DNA from 2 places in the Paenibacillus sp. EKM301P genome. Region 1 is predicted to be linked to the other one. Evidence: riboswitches for the same ligand, from Rfam matches in the RefSeq annotation. Region 1 holds a riboswitch; the other holds the start of a gene.
The links. A riboswitch is a leader RNA that binds a small molecule or an ion and turns the genes downstream of it on or off. The one in region 1 is predicted to bind S-adenosylmethionine.
Positions count from the first base shown of each region.

Region 1 (10,065 bases):
AGTGCTTGCGCGCATCCACAAACTCTGAAGATTTACCAGCTGAATAATTGATTTCTGGAAAAAGTTTATGAAACATATGGACAAATTCCGCTTTTGTTATGGTTTTGCCTGGCTTGAATGTCCCATCCTTATAGCCGCTGACAACACCTTTGTCGACCATCGAACGAATGGATTCGGCAGCCCATTCATATTTTGTACCGTCCACATCAGGAAACGTATTTGCCGCCAGTGCGGATTGACTAAAAAACAGAACCATCGCAACCATAGGGGTAATGAGCCATTTCTTTTTCAACATCTTTTTTCCACTTCCTTTAGGTAAATTTACGTAGAAAATAGTTCTCTAGACTCAATGTTATATCGGTATTTCCTATGCAAAAGATGAACATAAACAAAAAACACTGCTTAACAGGTTGTAACGGGCTTAGCTATCCTCTTTAAACAACACAAAAACGACCTTCGCAACGAGTAAAATTCGTCACAAAGGCCGTTATCCGTAACCTAAATGTATGTCTTTAGGATAATTCAGACCACCACTCGAAAAATTAACAAGGTTCTTCGCTTGGTTTCCCTGCATCTGTAGCTGTACGGAAGCTTGAACCGCAGCCGCATGTAGCTACAGCATTCGGATTATGAATCGTGAAACCGCCAGACATACCAGACTCTTCAAAGTCGATTTCCAGACCGTCCAGATAGCGGATACTATCCTTTTCCACGACTACTTTCATATCCTGTACATTCATATATATATCCTGATCCGTCTCGTTGTCGTCAAAGCCCATGGCGTACGAAAATCCGGTACATCCACCTGGCGTAACACCCAGACGTAAAAACATATTCGGCGTTTCCTGCTGCTCCAGCATTTCTTTCAGGCGTTCAGCAGCGGAATCGGTGATGTTAATCATAGCTCCATCCTCCTCTTTTACTTCATGCTCCCCTTCAGTATACTCTCTTATTTGCAGGTGCTCAAGTCATGGAATGTCCTTCCGTTACAGGCTTAAACACCTCTTTTTCTACTCGTTTGTATTGAACACCAGTGGTGTGAGGTTTATAATAGGTGAAGAGTGTGTTAAAGAAACTGTCGGAAATTTGTCATTTCAAAGGCGAAATTATGAGACATCCATCATTGTAGCCTGGCATTGTAACATTTTTCACATATCGTATATCCGCGCTGCCGTATTTTACCGACGGAACGGGACATCCTGTGCGCATCAAGCGCTTGTGCCGCTAATTCGGCGGACAGCCTCGCACAGAGCAACTTGAAGGAGGAATAGGCATGTCCACATTAGTTACACCTTTTACAGACCGCAGAATGGCGGAAATTGTAGAAAAGGTACAAAACGGGATTCGTTTGAACCTCGAAGATGGTATATATTTGTATGAAACTGACGATATTCTCACACTGGGCCAGTTGGCTAACGAAGCTAATTTACGCAAGAATGGTAAAAAGGTTTATTTTATCGAAAACATGAGCCTGTACTTCACCAATGTATGCGAAGCGCGCTGCGCGTTCTGCAATTTCCGCAAGGATCAGGGGGAGGAAGGCTCTTATACGTTGTCTGGGCAGGAAATGATTGATTATGTAGAGCAACATATCCATCCAGGCGTAAGAGAATTCCATATCGTCGGCGGTCATAATAATCATGTGCCTTTCCAGTACTATGTAGATTCATTGAAGGCACTGAATGAAAAGTATCCCAACGTTACACTGAAAGCATACACTGCAGCGGAAATTGACTTTTTTACACGCATAAGCGGTTTGAGTGTTAAAGAAGTTCTTCAAGAGCTGCAAAAGGCAGGACTTCAATCTCTGACTGGTGGTGGCGCGGAAATCTTATCTGATGAATATCGGAAGAAGATGCGTGTTACCAAAGCCAATGTGGACCGCTATCTTGAAGTACATCGTACGGCCCACAATCTCGGTATGAAAACTCATACGACGATGCTGTACGGTTCAGTCGAAACTTATCAGGATCGTATTGAGCACATGCTGCAAATTCGTGAATTGCAGGATGAAACAAATGGATTTATGGTATTTATCCCACTGTCCATGCAGCCGAAAAGCAAAAACGCCAACATCATGCGCCGCAACTCTGCTTACGAGGATCTCAAAACCATTGCGATCAGCCGTTTGATGCTGGACAATATCGACCATGTTAAAGCTTACTTCATTAATATTGGTCCGCAATTGACGCAGGTCGCTCTTACCTTTGGCGCATCTGATGTCCATGGCACGATTGTGCGCGAGCAGATCAGCCATGCCGCAGGTGCGTTGACTCCTGCCGGATTGACCCGCAAAGAGCTAATCTGGCTGGTCAAAGGTGCTGGACGCATACCTGTAGAACGTGACACCTTCTATAACGAAATCGAAGTTTTCGAATAAGTGTAACATCGGATTCAGATTTCCCGCGTGCATTTTATCCCCATTACTCACACCAAGCAGCCTCAAGCTGCCCCGGAACACGTCGGTCTGTCTGCTAAAGGCAGGCCCCTTTCCGGGCTTTACAACAACAAAACTTGTGCTAGATCGACAAGACACCAGACCATTTGCCGGGGACACGGTAACGAAAGGACGGCGGATTTTGATGAAAAATTTCGTTATTCTAGGGGGCGGCTATGGCGGCCTTACCATTGCCAAAGAATTGCTGGATAAACACATTCCCGACGATATTCAAGTTATTTTAGTGGATCGGATGCCCTTTCAGGGGCTGAAAACAGAATACTATGCCCTTGCGGCAGGTACCGTATCTGATTTTGATTTGAGGGTACATTTTCCGGATGAACAACGCCTTATTCGCAAATACGGAGAAGTCACTTCGATGGATCTTGAGAATAAAATGGTTCATTTTCAAGATGGTGATCCTTTGCCCTATGACCAACTTGTCATCGCGCTAGGTTGTACCGACCGTTTTCATAATACACCGGGAGCTGAAGAATACAGCTGTACGATCCAATCCTTTAATCATACCCGCCAAACGTATCTGCGCTTGAATGAAATCAAGCCTTATGGACATGTCCATATTGTAGGTGGCGGTCTAAGTGGGGTCGAGATTGCTGCGGAGTTACGTGAAAGCCGCGCGGATTTGAATATTACGATTATGGATCGGGGCGAGCGGGTGCTATCAGCATTTCCGCAACGTTTGTCTGCTTATGTACATGCCTGGTTCAAGGAGCATCATGTGAACGCACTAAATCATGTTGCGGTTTCCCGCATTGAGCCAGGGGCTATTTACAACCGTGACGAGCAAATTATGACCGATGCGGTTGTATGGACAGCCGGGATTCAGCCCGTTAAAATTGTGCAGGATTTAGCAGTTCCTAAAGACCCTCAGGGTCGCATCGTGCTAAATGAATATTATCAAATACCGGATCATCCTGAAGTGTACGTCGTCGGAGACTGTGCGAGCCTTCCTTACTCTCCAAGCGCTCAGGCGGCAGAGGTGCAAGGTGAGCAGATTGCCCACATTGTACGCGACCTGTGGAAAGGACAAACGCCTCACCCGCATCCTTTAAAGCTACGTGGTACATTAGGTGCACTTGGCAAGAAGGCCGGGTTTGGTTATGGCTTTATGGGCAGTACCTCTTTGCGTGGACGAGTGCCGCGTCTGCTTAAGAGCGGTGTGCTCTGGAAGTCCAAACGCCATTTTGGCTAATTGGATACTCAACAAACAAAGAAGACCTGCTTCCAGAGCAGGTCTTCTTTGTTGTTACATCTATGAATAATACATATTTCCTACAAGAGGAAGCTGCTTGCCGATGACTTCTATTTTTAATCCAAATCCAGGTTGTCCCATGCTTCGGCTTCTTTAATTTTGTTTAGAATCACTTCGTACAGAAGCTCTGCTGAATCTGCGGATACAATTTCACCATTAACCATCGCATAAGGCTCAGCGTTACACTGACCGCAATTGCTTAGGCAGCCGTATTCAATCACATCATAATCCGGGTTCTGTTCTAGTTTGGACATAATCTCATCGGTACCAAAATGCATATTACTGGTGCAAAATTCAATAATAGGTCTTAACATTTTTTTCACCTGCTTTGGATGACGGGCATTTTAATTTGGCCCGCTTTGTAATATAATAAATAAGGTATAGGAAAGGAGTTGAATTCTAATGAGCGAAGCACAAAGCGTTCAAATGTATGATGAAGTAGCAGACGTACTGGATAAGCTCCGTCCGTTCCTGCAACGCGATGGCGGTGACGTTGAGCTGGTTGACGTTGAAGATGGTATCGTTAAGCTGAAGCTGGTAGGCGCTTGCGGCAGTTGCCCAAGTTCTACAATTACGCTGAAGGCAGGGATTGAACGCGCTCTTCTCGAAGAAGTCGAAGGCGTCCAAGAAGTGGTACAAGTATTCTAATGCTTGATGCATAATGATCAGAGAGTCTTGACTTCGGTAACGAAGCTCAAGACTCTTTTTTGTGTTACAACGTCTAAAGGATCTCTCGATCTTATATGGTTGGCCGAATGGGGTCCAATCCTCCGGACACATCCATAATATTACCCGTTATAAAATCCGAATGCTCCTCACACAAATAGGCGATCACTCGCGCAATGTCCTCTCCGCTTCCTGGACGCCCACGCGGTGTCTCTGTATCCTGCATGCCGATGACATCGGCAATCGACTTTTCCTTGTTCGCTCCTCGGATATCCCCGGGACAGATCATATTGACCGTGATGCCATGGGGAGCTTCCTCTACAGCCAGTGACTTCGTAAAAGACACCAGCCCCACCTTAGCAGCTGCGTAGACGGCGCGATGCGGCCAAGCCCTTGCTTCTCCAGCATGACCAAAGCCAAAATGAATAATACGTCCCCATTGCTGGCTACGCATGTGCGGCAATACCAAATGATCCAGCAACATGGTACCGACCAGATTCCCCTGTATCATGGCATGAATCTCAGCCACACTGTAATCCGCAAACAGACGGCGTTCCCGGATGAACGGTCCGGCATTATTCACCATAATATCGACTCCGCCCAGCCGATCCTGCACTTCACCGATCAGCCTGGTGATATCTTCCTGAACCGAGATATCTGCTTGTAAAGACAGGCAGCGTACTCCCTTAGACTCAATTACCCGCTTAAGCGCTTCGGCTTCAGCCTGGCTATGGACATAATTCAGGGCAATGTCACAACCTTCATCAGCCAGACGCAGAGCGGTCATTTTACCTAAACCTTTGGCACTACCCGTTATGAGTGCGACTTTGTCTCTCAACAGTTTTCCTCCTCTTCACAGAGAACGGTCACCCCCAAGTATAAAATATTTAAGCAATCCCTACAACTCCAACCAAAAAGAAACCCCAGTCCTCTTGTTCAAGAGAAGCTGGGGTTTACGTTCAGCGCATTCTTAGTTTCTGCTTAAAATGCAGGGATAATTGCGCCTTGATATTTGTCTTCAATGAATTTTTTAGTTTCTGGAGATTGCAAAGCTTTAAGCAGTTTTTGGATCGCTTCGGAATCTTTATTATCAGGACGTGCTACCAGTACGTTAGCATATGGTGAATCTTTGTCTTCCAGTGCCAATGCATCCTTGGTCGGATTCAGCTTGGCTTCCAAAGCGTAGTTCGTGTTGATCAACGCAATATCCACTTCCGGCAACTGACGTGGCAGCATAGCTGCTTCCAGTTCCTTGAACTTCAGGTTTTTCTTATTTTCAGTAATATCTTTTACAGTAGCTTCAATGTTGCTAGCATCTTTCAGCTTGATCAGACCTTGTTTCTCCAACAGCAGCAATGCACGACCTCCATTGGTTGCATCGTTCGGAATGGCTACTGTTGCACCGTCTGGAAGTTCATCAAGCTTTTTATATTTTTGAGAGTAGATACCGAATGGTTCCAGATGAACCGCGCCAACAGAAACCAGATCCATTTTACGCTCTTTATTCATCACATTCAGGTAAGGTACATGTTGATAAAAGTTAGCATCCAGTTGCTTGTCAAACAATTGCACGTTCGGCTGTACATAGTCGTTAAACTGAACGACTTGAAGACGAACCCCTTCTTTTTCCAACTGAGGCTTGATTGCTTCCAAAATTTCCGCATGAGGCACAGGAGAAGCTCCAACTTTCAGTTCGACTTCACGGGGTGACCCGCCTGTATTTTCGGCCGCATTGTTTGTATCCGATGTTGTGCTCTTTGTACCGCAAGCAGCCAGTACCGCAATTAATGTCAAGCTCAATACAGCCAATACCCATTTCTTCATGTTGTTACCCCTCCAATAATTTGTAATATTCAGGATCAGACGTCCTGATCAATAAGGATATCTATATGTTTTCCCTATTTTCGAGTATAATGCCGCACGAGGCGATCTCCTGCCATTTGCAGCAGTTGTACCAATACGACCATTAGCACGACCGCAACAATCATTACAGCCGTTTCGTAACGATAATAGCCGTAGTTGATAGCCAGCGTACCCAGTCCACCGCCTCCGATCATACCGGACATTGCCGTGTAGGATACGAGTGTAACGACGGTAATGGTTAATGCGGCGAGCAGGCCCGGCAGTGCCTCACGTAACAGCACACGCCGGATAATTTGTCCTGTCGAAGCCCCCATCGCTTGTGCAGCTTCAATGACACCCTTGTCCACTTCACGTAGTGACGTTTCGACAAGACGTGCGAAGAAAGGAGCAGCCCCGATAACCAATGGCGGAATGGTTCCCAGCACCCCGGTCGAGGTACCTACCAACGATCGTGTAAAAGGAATAAGTGCGACGATCAAGATGATAAATGGTACGGAACGCAAAATGTTAACGACGAAAGATAATACAACGTATATCACCTTCATCAGAGTCAACGAGGAACGGCTTGCCAGAAACAACAATATACCGAGCGGCAAACCAATAACGAGGGTGAACAATGCAGATGCCCCGAGCATCTGAAGGGTTTCCAGAGTAGAATTCCCTAGCTCTTCCCAACTCACTTGCGAAAAATCAAGTTCGCTCATTGTCCGATCACCTCCACATCGAGTCCTTGCCCTGACACTTCGCGCAGCGTATGTTCTATATCTGAATGGTTTCCTTCAAAACGAACGATCAGCTGTCCATACGGTACGTTTTTAATCGTAGAGATGGTGCCCTGTAAGATTGCAAAATCAACACCTGTACTTCGAGCCGTACGCGATAGAATTGCATCATAAGTTTTACTGCCCAAGAAGGAGATACGTACCACCTGTGCCGATTCGCCGCTACCTGCTGCTGCAATCGCTGCTTGTAATTCCTCAGGATGTTCTGCCTCCCGCTGGATAAAATCCTTAGTCACCTGATGCTGTGGCTTCAAAAACACTTCCGCCACCGGACCTTGCTCCACGATATCGCCCTCATGAATGACGCCAACTCGATCACATATACTTTGAATGACATGCATCTCATGAGTAATCAATACGATAGTCAAATTAAAGCGCTGGTTAATATCCAACAGCAATTTCAGGATAGACCCTGTCGTCTGCGGATCAAGCGCAGACGTCGCTTCGTCACACAGCAGCACATGCGGATCACTAGCCAGTGCCCGTGCAATCCCTACCCGCTGCTTCTGTCCACCTGAGAGCTGTGACGGATATTTTCCACTGTGTTCTTTCAGTCCCACCAATTCCAGCAGCTCGCGAACTTTCTTGTCTAGCTCCTGCTTTGGGGTATTTACCAGCCGCAATGGAAATGCAATGTTGTCATACACTGTCGCCGAAGACAACAAATTAAAATGTTGAAAAATCATTCCGATTTTTCGGCGTTGCTTCTGTAACTGGGCTTGACTCACAGTCACAAGGTTAACCCCATCTACCCATACTTCGCCTGAAGTAGGGCGTTCCAATAAATTAATACAGCGGATCAACGTACTTTTGCCCGCCCCGGAATGACCAATCACCCCGAATATTTCTCCACGCTTTATAGAAAGGTTCAACCCGGACAACGCATTAACGCGTCGGTTACCTTTACCATAATGCTTGGTTAATTGCTTAAGCTCTATCAACGTGCTGCGACCTCCTTCACTTCTTTCTTACCCTGTTAACCAGTTGTCATCTCTCGGGATTGTATAAAATCACTATTTATTTATACAAAAAAGAGCCCCTTTCACAGAATGAAAAGGGCCCCACCTTGCGAACCTTTTCTCATCTGCCAAAATCGCTATAACTCTAGCGGTTTTGTAGGAATTAGCACCATATGTTCCCTCCCGGTGCATTACACCGGGAAAGAACGGGTTGCCGGGCTTCATCGGGCCAGTCCCTCCACCTCTCTGGATAAGAAAAATATGTTAAACTCCAGCTTTAGCTGTCCGTTAAGTTTATATAAAAAAAATAATTCAAGCATTTTTCTGAAACTAGGTTTCAGTATAGATAGTTTACATTGCTTTGTCAAAGGATATTTTCTGTCATAATTATGGGCGCACTGCCCGGTTCTCCCATTGTTTCGCAGTATAAGAAAATGCGTTTGATAGCGACTGGCATACCATTTCCAAGCCCTGCTGCAAATCTTCCAGATGGTGATCAAGGTCCTCCAGTTGGATTTTGCCATATAAAGCACGGTGACGTTGCCAGAGATCATCCTGCATTTCCGTGTTCATATAGTGTATTTCCGTATTTCGACGCTTACGCAGGCGATTGATGGCATCGTTGTATGTGTCCTTGATATCATTTAAATTATCAGTCAATACAGGATGCATTTTGAGATACTTGAGCTGTCTCAACACGGTAAAATACGAATAATGCGCCTTATACTGCCCTGTTTTTAAATCATACAAATCATTCATCCAATTACCAAGCTTATCCAAAATAGAGAATACCCGCACAAACCCATCCTTATAAAAGAAAACATACAAAGCATAATCGGATTTTTCATCCTTGCTCATATCTTCAGCGTATCCGGCTTTCACTTTCATACGGAAAAAGGCGGCAGCATGATGGCTCTGCTCCAGTTCATCCAAAGACGACATCAGACCACGTGTTAAAATATCCGCCTTCCGAAAGTCATGGGTAGGATCACCACTGGCCTGAATTTGCCGTTCCAGCAAATGTAACATGTCTGACATGCTATTCATGGCATCCAGCAGGACGCCATGATTTTCACGTGGGGGCTCGCCCAACAGCTTGCGTATCATGCTTCACGCCTCCTTCATATCTGTAAAATCCGGCTGTTAGATGCTTGAATAGGCGTCAAGCGAAATAACTCGTCCACCGTTGATCTACAAGCTTAACTATATCCTCACGCGGTAGCACCTCATCAGGGTAGCCTGGCTTCATACGTGCATCCACTATAATCGGCAGCTTATAGTTCAGGTGATGCAAACGTACTTCGCTGTCGGCGTACATATCTGTAGCCGGGTTAAAGCGTGTGAATACCGTCCACAGGAACGAGGCTTGGGAGCGAACAACTTCTTTGGCATCGTCCACGATAAAGACAAGCGGCCACTCTTGCTCACCCGCAGCTAATCGCTCCAATACACGCGCAGCGAGTTCAGGCTCCTGCTCAAAGGACGAGCCGGATATAACGAGGCAACCTCCGCAATAGGGTTCGATTTCACGAATTCCCGGCAGATCGCCGCCTTCATAAACGCGAGGCAATTCACGCACAGGCTCGCCTACCCCCATCAGAATCGCCTTGCTGCCGTGATTCAGCTTGCGGCCCGTGTAATCGAGTGTATCGTGAGACGTATGGTTAAAAATAAACAAATCTCTGGCTGGATTAAATCGCTCCAAAATGGTTTCTAGCAACAGGTTAAAGTCGGATAAATCGATCACCCGATCCGTCAGCATCAGGAATTTGGTCAACGACAATTGACCTTGACCCAGAATGGTAAAGCCGGATACCAGCGCTTCACGGGAGTAGCTTTCACGTACGACTGCCGCTGCCAGCGCATGTACACCTGTTTCTGCATATGCCCATAACGACTTGACAGAAGGCATCACAAGCGGATAGGCGGGCGACAACAGACGTTGCAAAAATTCGCCGAGATAGTAGTCTTCCTGCCGTGGCTTACCTACAATGGTTGCCGGATAAATGGCATCTTTGCGGTGATGCATATGTTTGACATGAAACACAGGGAAATCATGTTGTAATGAGTAATAGCCAAAATGAT
Region 1 covers NZ_JAALFM010000005.1:269,127-279,191, forward strand. The annotation lists gene HFD99_RS15170 (S-layer homology domain-containing protein) at 1-295, opposite strand, end outside; gene HFD99_RS15175 (HesB/IscA family protein) at 543-902, opposite strand; gene mqnE (aminofutalosine synthase MqnE) at 1,274-2,380, shown strand; gene HFD99_RS15185 (NAD(P)/FAD-dependent oxidoreductase) at 2,583-3,650, shown strand; gene HFD99_RS15190 (YuzB family protein) at 3,767-4,024, opposite strand; gene HFD99_RS15195 (NifU family protein) at 4,113-4,358, shown strand; gene HFD99_RS15200 (SDR family oxidoreductase) at 4,450-5,214, opposite strand; gene HFD99_RS15205 (MetQ/NlpA family ABC transporter substrate-binding protein) at 5,358-6,200, opposite strand; gene HFD99_RS15210 (methionine ABC transporter permease) at 6,275-6,943, opposite strand; gene HFD99_RS15215 (methionine ABC transporter ATP-binding protein) at 6,940-7,962, opposite strand; SAM riboswitch class I at 8,099-8,237, opposite strand; gene HFD99_RS15220 (Cthe_2314 family HEPN domain-containing protein) at 8,368-9,087, opposite strand; gene HFD99_RS15225 (UbiD family decarboxylase) at 9,143-10,065, opposite strand, start outside.

Region 2 (10,065 bases), on a different contig from region 1:
ACTCTTGCGGTGCCAGCACAGTACCTAATCCATTTTGAAGCTGCTTGATTTGTCTCCCCAACGATTCGGTACGAGCTACCGCAAGCCCTGCCAGTACGTCGCTGTGTCCACCCAAAAACTTGGTCGCACTGTGCAATACAATATCGACTCCCTGCTCAATCGGACGTTGATAATAAGGTGTCATAAAAGTATTATCCAACAACGTCAAAAGTCCATTATCCCTAGCCCAAGAGGTTATTCCAGCTACATTGGTAATTTTGAGGGTCGGATTAGATGGGGTTTCCATATACACAGCCCTTGTATTTTCCTGCAACGCCTCTTTCACAAGGTTGAGATCCGTCATGTCAACGAAGGTCGTTTCGATATTCATCCGTTTCAAGATGGAGGTCAGCAGTCGATATGTTCCTCCATATACGTCCTCCGAAACAATGACATGATCACCAGCGGATAAGAGCATAAATGTAGTGGAGATAGCAGCCATACCTGATGCAAAGGCAAAACCACAAGCTCCACCTTCTAATAAGGCGATATAATCTTCCAATGCTTGTCGTGTCGGATTACCTGATCGGCTATAATCATGCTGTGGAGGATTAAAAATATCATGATGGTGAAAGGTCGAAGCTTGATAGATCGGGACACTTGATGCCCCTGTAACACTATCAATTTCAGAGCCAAAATGCAGCAGCTTGGTTGCGAATTTCCGCCCTTTGTCCAGATCCTCTCCGATCTTCCTCGCATCCTCTATCATTGCTGCTCCCCTCCTTCTACTTCTTGACGTGCCGCTTCCAGTGCCGAACGCAAATCTTCAATCAGGTCATCTGTATGCTCGATACCTACGGAGAAACGAAGCAACCTGTCATCTACCCCGACTGCATCCCGAATTTCTGCCGGTATGTCCGCATGTGTCTGCACAGCAGGATAGGTCATTAGCGATTCCACACCGCCTAGACTTTCGGCAAACGCAATAAGCTTAATATGACGAAGCAAAGGCTCCACATAGCGAGCATCCTTTACTTTGAAAGAGAAAATACCCGTGTTTCCGCTGGATTGTTTATTTTGTATCTCACGACCTGGATGGCCCTCAAGCGCCGGGTAAAATACTTCCGCCACTGCTGGATGCGTCAGTAAATAATTAGACAACACCGTAGCATTATGCTCATGTCGATCCATACGTAGCGCTAACGTCTTCATCCCCTTCATCAACTGATAGCAGTCGCTTGGGGAAAGCACGGCCCCTATGGAATTGTGCAGGAAGGAAATTTCAGCTGACAGCTCTTTTCCTTTGCTTACAATCAACCCTGCCAGCACATCGTTGTGTCCGCCCAAATATTTGGTTGCGCTATGTACCACAATATCCGCACCAAGTTCCAATGGCCGCTGGAAATATGGTGTTAGCAGCGTATTATCTACAATAGTAAGCAACTCATGTTGTGATGCCCATGTAGCCACCGCTTGAATATCAGTAATCATCATTAACGGATTGGTAGGCGTTTCTATGAATACGGCTTTGGTATTCGGTCGACATGACTGTTGGAGTGCTTCGAGATCGTTTGTATCCACATAAGTTGCGGTCACACCAAATTTGGATAAAATACGCTCTAGCAAACGATAGGTCCCGCCATAAAGATCCAGCGATACAATGAGGTGGTCTCCCTGTCCAAACAAAGCAAATACCGTTTGCAGCGCTGCCATACCTGAGCTGCAAGCAAAGCCTGCATCACCAGATTCAAGTGCAGCAGCAGCCTCTTCCAGTACCTTTCGCGTGGGATTAATCGTCCGAATGTAATCAAACCCTGTGCTTTGACCCAGACGGGGATGGCGGAACGCCGTAGATTGGTAAATCGGGTAATTAACAGCCCCGGTTACTGGCTCCTCTACTGAACCGATTTGTGCCAATCTGCTTTCGATTCTCCACTGCTTAACACTCATATGAATCCTCCTGTTCACTTCCATAGTAGGTGCTATAACATATGCTGCAAAAATGGATGTCCAAGACTATACTGCTGCGCTACTGCAAGGTGGTACTGTATAAGGGTAAACTACAAGCCCATTTTTAAATCTGAGGTCCGATATCATAAGGTGTTTCTTGGTATACATAATAGTTAAGCCAATTTGAAAATAATAAATTGGCATGAGCCCGCCAGATCGAGGGCGGTATGCGTCCAGGATCATCATTAGGATAATAATTTTTGGGGACGTCAATATCCAGTCCTTTGGCTATATCGCGATCGTATTCCCATTTCAGCGAAAGTGGGTCATATTCAGAATGCCCTGTTACAAAAATTTGTTTACCATCAAGCGTGGCTACCAGGTACACTCCAGCTTCCTCGGATTCGGATAAAACTTCTAATTCGGCAATATGGTCAATATCTTCCCGCCGAACCTCGGTATGCCGAGAGTGGGGAGCATAAAACAGTTCATCAAAGCCGCGTAGCAGTTTCACTTTAGGTTTAATAACGGTGTGTGGGAATACTCCAAAGCATTTGGTATCGAGCCCGTATTTCGGAACATTGAAATGATGGTATAAGCCTGCCTGTGAGGCCCAACAGATATGCATGGTCGAAGTAACATTTGTTTTCGTCCACTCAAAGATTTGCCGGATCTCCTCCCAGTAGGTCACATCCTCAAACTCAAGTTGTTCTACGGGGGCTCCTGTAATAATCATGCCGTCAAAACGACTGTTCTTGATCTCATCAAACGTTTTATAAAACATGTTCAAATATTCTTGCGATGTATTTTTAGATACATGTGACTTCATATGCACCAACGTGACATCCACTTGTAACGGCGTATTGCCGACCAGACGCAACAGTTGGGTTTCCGTTGTTTCCTTCGTAGGCATCAAATTCAAAATGGCGATGCGCAACGGACGAATATCCTGATGATAAGCCAGGCTTTCGTCCATTACGAAAATATTTTCGCCCTCCAGTACTTCCTTAGCAGGCAGTGTATCTGGAATTTTAATCGGCATGTAAACTCACTCCTTGATCGGTAAGTTGTGCGAAAATCGTCTGGTAGAGATGCCGGGCATATAATAAAAAGACCTTTCTCGGTTAGAGAAAGGTCATATTTGTATCCATATGCGCCTCTCTCATCTGTCAGGGCTACGCTTCTTTGTACAAAGCGCGAGTCCTGCAAGAATTAGCACCGTGCGATAAAATCGCCGGTTGCCGGGTATCATCGGGCTAGTCCCTCCACCTGCTCTTGATAAGATTTCGCTATATTCATTTTGGGTTCACAAAGTTCTTGTTGTTCACTTTAATGCATCGGCTGGGCTTCGTCAAGATGGACTTGTAAATTTGTGCCCTGCATTCACATTTTGTCTACCTTTTCCATAGGTTAAATCATATGCCCCCTTTCGCAGAAGCTCATATGACTGCTGTTGATTTAGCCCATGATTTTGCCCTTGAAAGGCCGTAGGCCGAGCGTTATACTATACAAGTGCTAATAGGCAAAAATACGGTGCAACAGTGTAGATTAGAGTGTTTTCTTCGATACTGTGGCAACCTAAAAAAGAACATTTGTGAGGTGAATCCGGAATGGAAGGCGACCCGAGTCCGAATAGGCGGCGATCCCTGAACAACAGCATAGGAATGACTTCAGCTTGCCGAAAGACGGGACGCCAGGCTCCGCATGCTCCAAAAGCCTTCTGCTTTTGATGGTATGCACGCTTACCCGCACCGGCTAACTGGCTAACTGAGTCCATTCCTTATGCTTAAGGTAAACGTATTTCCGTTACGACGGAGCATAAGGAGTGACATATATGAAAATCCGTTTGGTTAACAACGGGGTTTTTACCCCTGTCGAAGAAATTGAAATGGCGCTCACTGCACCGGCAGAAGGCTTTTATTGGATTGATGCCGATGTCGAGGATCTGACAGTGCTTCAGCCCTTATTTTCTATGCATGATCTTGCAGTAGAAGACTGTTTGAGTGAAGAAGAACAGCGTCCAAAGATTGAAATTTATGAAAGCCATTATTTTATCGTTGTAAATAGTATTCGTTTTGATGATGAAGAAATATTTTTGCGTGCTTTGAACATTTTTCTCGGCCGCCATTTTATCATTACGGTGACCAAGCAGAAAATCAATGAGCTTCGTACTCTCAAGCCTATGCTGTGGGAGCAGGAAGTTAGCCAGCCTGACCGTTTTATGTATCTGTTGGTCGATTTGATCGTTGATAACTATTTTCTGGTTGGTGACCGGATTGAAGTTCGTATTGAAAAGCTGGAAGAAGACATTCTAATGCATACGAAAAAGTCGCACTTGAACGAAATCATCGGATTGCGCAGTGAGATTCTATGGCTAAAAAAAGTGCTCGGCCCGCAAAAGGAAGTCATCAATACCCTGAACAAACGGGATTTGCGGCTTATCGACGATCAACTACAAAAATATTTTAGCGACATTTATGAAAATGCTGTGAAAATTTCGGAGACTTTCGAAACTTATCGCGACTTGATGGGGAACCTTAGAGAAGCTTATCAGTCAAGTATCGCCAACCGTGCTAATGAAATCATGCGTGTGTTTACCGCCATTACAACCGTATTTATGCCGTTGACGGTCATTACCGGAATATATGGGATGAACTTTGATAATATGCCTGAGCTTCATACACGTTATGGTTATTTTGTCGTCATTGGGATTATGGTGGCACTAGGTGTCAGTATGTTCTGTATTTTCCGCAAGAAGGATTGGGTTTGAATTATTTGGTTTTCAAGCTTGGTCATCAAAAGCAGCAGCCGAGTCCTATGAGGAACTCGCTGCTGCTTTTTTTATGCTGCACCTTATTTGTACTTTAGGACACTTTCAATCGTCTCTATATTATCCAACATGTCGGTCAGGTACCTCCTGATGGCGGAACCGTATACGAATCAGTCGCAGTCGCTCATAAATTTGATCCAGCCCTGCTTCCGTCGCTTTTTCTTCTCCATACACTTTTAGCATAATGGGCTTGAGCAGCGTATCTCCCAACTCTGCATAAGCAGACCAGATGGCTGCCTGCTCCTCCTCTGATACATGTGCCAATTCCTTGCGGATCAGCTTCTCCATATCCATTCCATCCCTATCCAAATGCTCCACAGCTTCAATCATTTCTCGACGGTGCAAGCCTGTCTTCATTCCGATATGCTCCAGTGAAAGACCGTCCGAAATGCCTTCGATAATCGCTCTAGTCAGGCTAAACTTATTCAGTTCCTGTCTGTACTGGTTTTCTTTTTGCTTGTACAGCCATGACAAAAAAACTTCTTCTTCAAGTATCTCTGTTACCCAGTTCAGCGGAAAGGGCGTGGTCCGATCATTTTGTTTCGTTATAGCCAATAGCTCCGTCCCATATTGCGACACCTTACCCAGGCCCATACCAGGTAGTTCTAACAATTCTTCTTCGGTATGAGGAAGATAGACGCTGATGAGTCGAAGTAGTCGATTCGTAGCGATAAAATAAGGTGCTTTTCGCTCAGTTGCTGCCTTTTGCCGTCTCCACATTGTTAATTGTTCATACACCTCATCACGCGGAAACAAATCACTATAGCAATACAGCTTTTGTAGCGTTTGTCCACGTCCTGATGATCCTTCTTGCTCATGAAAAACGCCATGAATTAGAGGCCTGTAGCCCTCAGCCATCTTGAGTGCCAGCTCATGACGGTATACATGCAGTAATTCCTGCCACAAACTGCCTTCATACCAAAGGTCGTCTATACTTTCATCTGGTACATGATGTGTGCTCCAGCCTGCACTCCATCCCCCTTCATGTTGTCCGATCCATACCTGCGCAAACTCCTCACAGCCCTGTTCATTCCGTTTGGACAAGCGATTTAAAAATACAATCTCCATGGTTCTTCCTCCCTCATAAGGTTAAAATGACTGACTCGCACAATACACAACGCAAAAAAAGCACCTATCCTGCGTATTCGCAAGAAAGGTGCTTCCCTTTTTGATCCGTACTATGCTGTTGCCTATATGATAACCGGACCTTGGAGTACCGTCAACCATAAATTCTAAGAATTCAGCTTTTCCTTGGCCAAAGCCAGAGCACCGCACAATCCAGCATTGTCACCCAAGCCCGGAGATACGATATATTGCTCAATTTCTGTAGTCAGACTCGGATGCTGTACGTACCCATTTAAAAGTTGTTGAAGCTTGGTACGAATGAGCGGGAACAATTGATCCTGCTTCATGACTCCGCCGCCCATAATAATTTTTTGCGGTGACAGGATTAATACATAGCTCATTAAAGCCTGGGCCAGATAATGCGCCTCCATTTCCCAGGCCGGGTGATCCACAGAAAGCTCATGCCCTTTAACCTTCCATCTTTTTTCGAGTGCTGGCCCCGCTGCCAGTCCTTCCAGACAATCTCCATGATATGGACATGTGCCCTCATAGTGATCTTCTGGATGACGACGTACCAAAATATGTCCCATTTCCGGGTGGGATAATCCATGTACCAGCTTTCCGCCAACCAAAGCACCCGCTCCGATGCCTGTACCTATTGTAATATACAGACAGTTGTCCAATCCTTTAGCCGCACCCCAAATGGACTCACCCAGTGCTGCTCCATTCACATCCGTGTCAAACCCCATAGGTACATCGAAATGCTCCTTCAGTTTGCCAATCAGATTATAATTTCCCCAATGCGGCTTTGGCGTTGTTGTAATATAACCATATGTATCACTGCCTTCGATAGGATCAATCGGTCCGAATGAGCCTACACCCAGCGCTTCAATCCCCTTGCCTTCAAAAAATGCAATGACATTCTCCATGGTTTCTGCTGGAGTCGTTGTTGGAAAGCTTGCTCTTTCCAATACTTCTCCTCGTTCATTTCCAATTCCACATACAAATTTGGTACCGCCTGCCTCAATTGCTCCCAATACTGTCATAGCTGCTGTAATCCCCTCTCCATGATCTCTCTCCATTATATTCACCTGAAACGAGCCTAAGGTCAATCCCCTTATCACAATTGTATAAAATCCTTCACATGGTTATATATCTAAGCTGAGTTAGTTGTATACAAATAAGGACACTAACGCACCAAGCGCCAGCATCCCTATATAACTTAGTCCACCTGAAATGCACAGCACAAGCCTAACAGCTTCATTATGATCCGGTTGCGACACCCATCAACGTACACAAGCTCTTCATTTCAAGCTGCTCAAACTTATCGACAATTTGCACGTGATCCAGCGTCAACAGACAGCTGTCTAAAGCACACGCAACAGGCACATCACAGTGAATCTTAGCAAGTTTGCGTGAAAGATGCAGCATATCCAAATCACTCTCGATCTTTTTACGAACCGATGGAGTCAATTGATCCAGATTTTCCAGAATGCCTTCAATGGAGTCGTACTCCTGCACCAGCTTGAGGGCAGTTTTCTCACCGATTCCGCGTACTCCCGGGTAATTGTCACTTGCATCACCCATCAAGCCTTTGAGGTCGACCACTTGGCTTGGCTTAAGCCCTTTTTCTGACAGCAGGGTCTCCGGGGTATATACCATATAATTTCCATGCCCTTTTTTCATAATAATGACCCGTGTCCGCTCATCTACCAATTGAAGTAAATCATGATCTCCCGAGAGAATCATGACATCCATATCCTCATTTTGCGAATAATGACGTGCGAGCGTACCGATACAATCATCCGCTTCAAAGCCTTCCGCCCCAATGTTGGGAATGCCGAGGCTGTCCGTCACTTCACGGATCAAAGTAAATTGAGGAATCAAATCATCTGGCGCGTCGGCACGGTTGCCCTTATACGCAGCAAAATGTTCCCCACGGAATGTCGTTCCACCCATATCCCAGCAGCAAATGACATGTGTAGGATTAAAGGTTTGAACTGCATCCCAAAAATATCGAATAAAACCATATATGGCGTTCGTTGGTACTCCAGCTTTTGTACGACGGATATAACCGTTTGCAGCGGTTGCATAATAAGCACGAAAAAGCAGGGCCATGCCGTCAACCAGCATTACGGATTGTTCATTGCGTTGTGTCACAGATTGTATTGCTCCCATTCATCATAATATTTAACCCTCACAGTATAACATAATGTGGGGGTAAATTGGGCTTTACTGAGCTCCCCATGTCCCCTCAAATGTTTCCTCTTTGAATCCTACGGTTACTTTATTCCCGTCAGTTACAATCGGGCGTTTAATTAATCTTCCATTCGAGGACAAAAGCGAAATTTGCTCTTCACGGCTCATGTCTCCAAGCTTATCTTTCAGCTTTAATTCTTTGTATACTTCACCGCTCGTATTGAAAAACTTTTTCAGTTCCAGCCCGCTTTTTTTAATCAAGTCTTCCAATTCCTCCGGGCCGGGCGGTTGTTCAAAAATAGGAATCAGTTCCGTCTCATGCCCCTTGTTTTGCAGCCATTTCACTGCATTACGACAGGTGCTGCATTTAGAATACTGGTATACTTTCAGTTGGCTCATCGCTAGATTAACCTCCATTTGGTTTCAATCTTTGTTGAATATTTATTCTGGATATTGAGCCCTTAACAGCTCTTGCATTCCGATCATATCATCCGGTAGAGGAGCACAAAACGACATTCGCTCCCCGGTCACAGGGTGCACCAAGGATAATTCTGAAGCATGCAGGGCTTGTCGAGGCATCCTGGCATCAAGCTGATCATATCGCTCACGTTGCACAGCGTCATCGGGTGTAATCCGGTACATTTTGTCTCCGATTAACGGGCATCCGATATATGTCATGTGAACCCGAATTTGGTGCGTACGTCCGGATTCCAATTTTAGACCGATGCGGCTTCCTTCGCTCCATACTTCCTCCAGCTTATATAGCGTAAGGGCAGGATAACCATCTGGAGTCACCATACGCAAATGCGGATTATCCGGGTTGCGGTCAATCGGTCCGTCCACCCTGCCTTCCTGCTGCTCAGGGCGCCCATGCACCAAAGCTGTATAGCGCTTGTCCACCGTTCCCGCAATCATCTGTTCGGAAATATGCTGGTGTACATACGGATTTTTAGCTACAACCAGCACGCCGGTCGTCTCCTGATCAAGACGATGAACAGGCCGAAACCGAAACAGCTCTCCCTTGGTCTGCCAATAATGCACAACCCCGTTCGCCAGCGTTCCTGTGTAATGACCGTGAGTCGGATGGACAATCATCCCCGCCGCCTTGTTCACTACTAACAGATGTTCATCCTCAAACAAAATCTCAAAAGGAATGGGTTCCGGTAAAATATCATCGGAACGCTCGCGCTCCATGCGGATCTCTACTCGATCCCCGGACTTCACCTTTACGCTGATATACACACGTATCCCGTTCAGCATGATCCCCTGTTCGGTCAGCTTGAGTTTGGATATGAGCTTGCGAGAAATGTTCATACGTTTTTGTAGAATGGTCTTCAGCAGCATGCCCTCCTCCTCAGGAGGGATCATATATACGATAGGTTCATAGTACAAGCTCATCACAAATTCCTGATTGCCTCCTTATTTGCGGAACACTTTTTTGCTGCGAACATATTCGACATCAGGTACACCCTGACGTACATTCGCAGTGCGAGCCACAACAAAGAAATAATCGGACAGGCGGTTCAAATACCGACGTACCGCAGGATTGATATCTGTGTGCTTACCTAGTGTAACAGCACGGCGTTCCGCACGTCGGCAAACCGTGCGGCAAACATGAAGCGTCGAAGATAATGTACTGCCTCCCGGGATAATAAAGCGTTCCACCTTCGGGTTTTCCTCTTGGCATGCATCAATCCAGCCTTCCAGCCGCTCTGCCAGCTCGTCTTTGACCTTATATTTACTTTCACTGATTTTAACAAACGCCAAATCTGAACCACAATCGAACAGCTCCTGCTGTATTTCTTCCAATTGAGTCCGAATGTCCGCAAACTTTTCCCCTTCGGCAAAGCTGATCGCTTGTCCCACAAAGCTGTTCAGCTCGTCAATGGTACCGTACGCCTCCACACGGTCGTCATCTTTAGACACTCGACCGCCGATCACAGAAGTTTGTCCTTCATCACCTGTTCTGGTATAAATCCCCATACTTTTTCATCCCCTTTATCATTCTGTGAGTGCTTTCAGCACCTTGATGGCTTCTTCCT
Region 2 covers NZ_JAALFM010000002.1:83,414-93,478, forward strand. The annotation lists gene HFD99_RS05795 (aminotransferase class I/II-fold pyridoxal phosphate-dependent enzyme) at 1-748, opposite strand, end outside; gene HFD99_RS05800 (PLP-dependent transferase) at 745-1,929, opposite strand; gene metA (homoserine O-acetyltransferase MetA) at 2,054-2,971, opposite strand; SAM riboswitch class I at 3,089-3,214, opposite strand; gene corA (magnesium/cobalt transporter CorA) at 3,764-4,699, shown strand; gene HFD99_RS05815 (HRDC domain-containing protein) at 4,820-5,827, opposite strand; gene HFD99_RS05820 (ROK family protein) at 5,992-6,870, opposite strand; gene HFD99_RS05825 (5'-3' exonuclease) at 7,088-7,984, opposite strand; gene HFD99_RS05830 (arsenate reductase family protein) at 8,057-8,422, opposite strand; gene HFD99_RS05835 (RluA family pseudouridine synthase) at 8,465-9,421, opposite strand; gene HFD99_RS05840 (cob(I)yrinic acid a,c-diamide adenosyltransferase) at 9,443-10,006, opposite strand; gene HFD99_RS05845 (hypothetical protein) at 10,025-10,065, opposite strand, start outside.
Region 2: another riboswitch for S-adenosylmethionine. It lies ahead of metA (homoserine O-acetyltransferase MetA); the one in region 1 lies ahead of HFD99_RS15215 (methionine ABC transporter ATP-binding protein).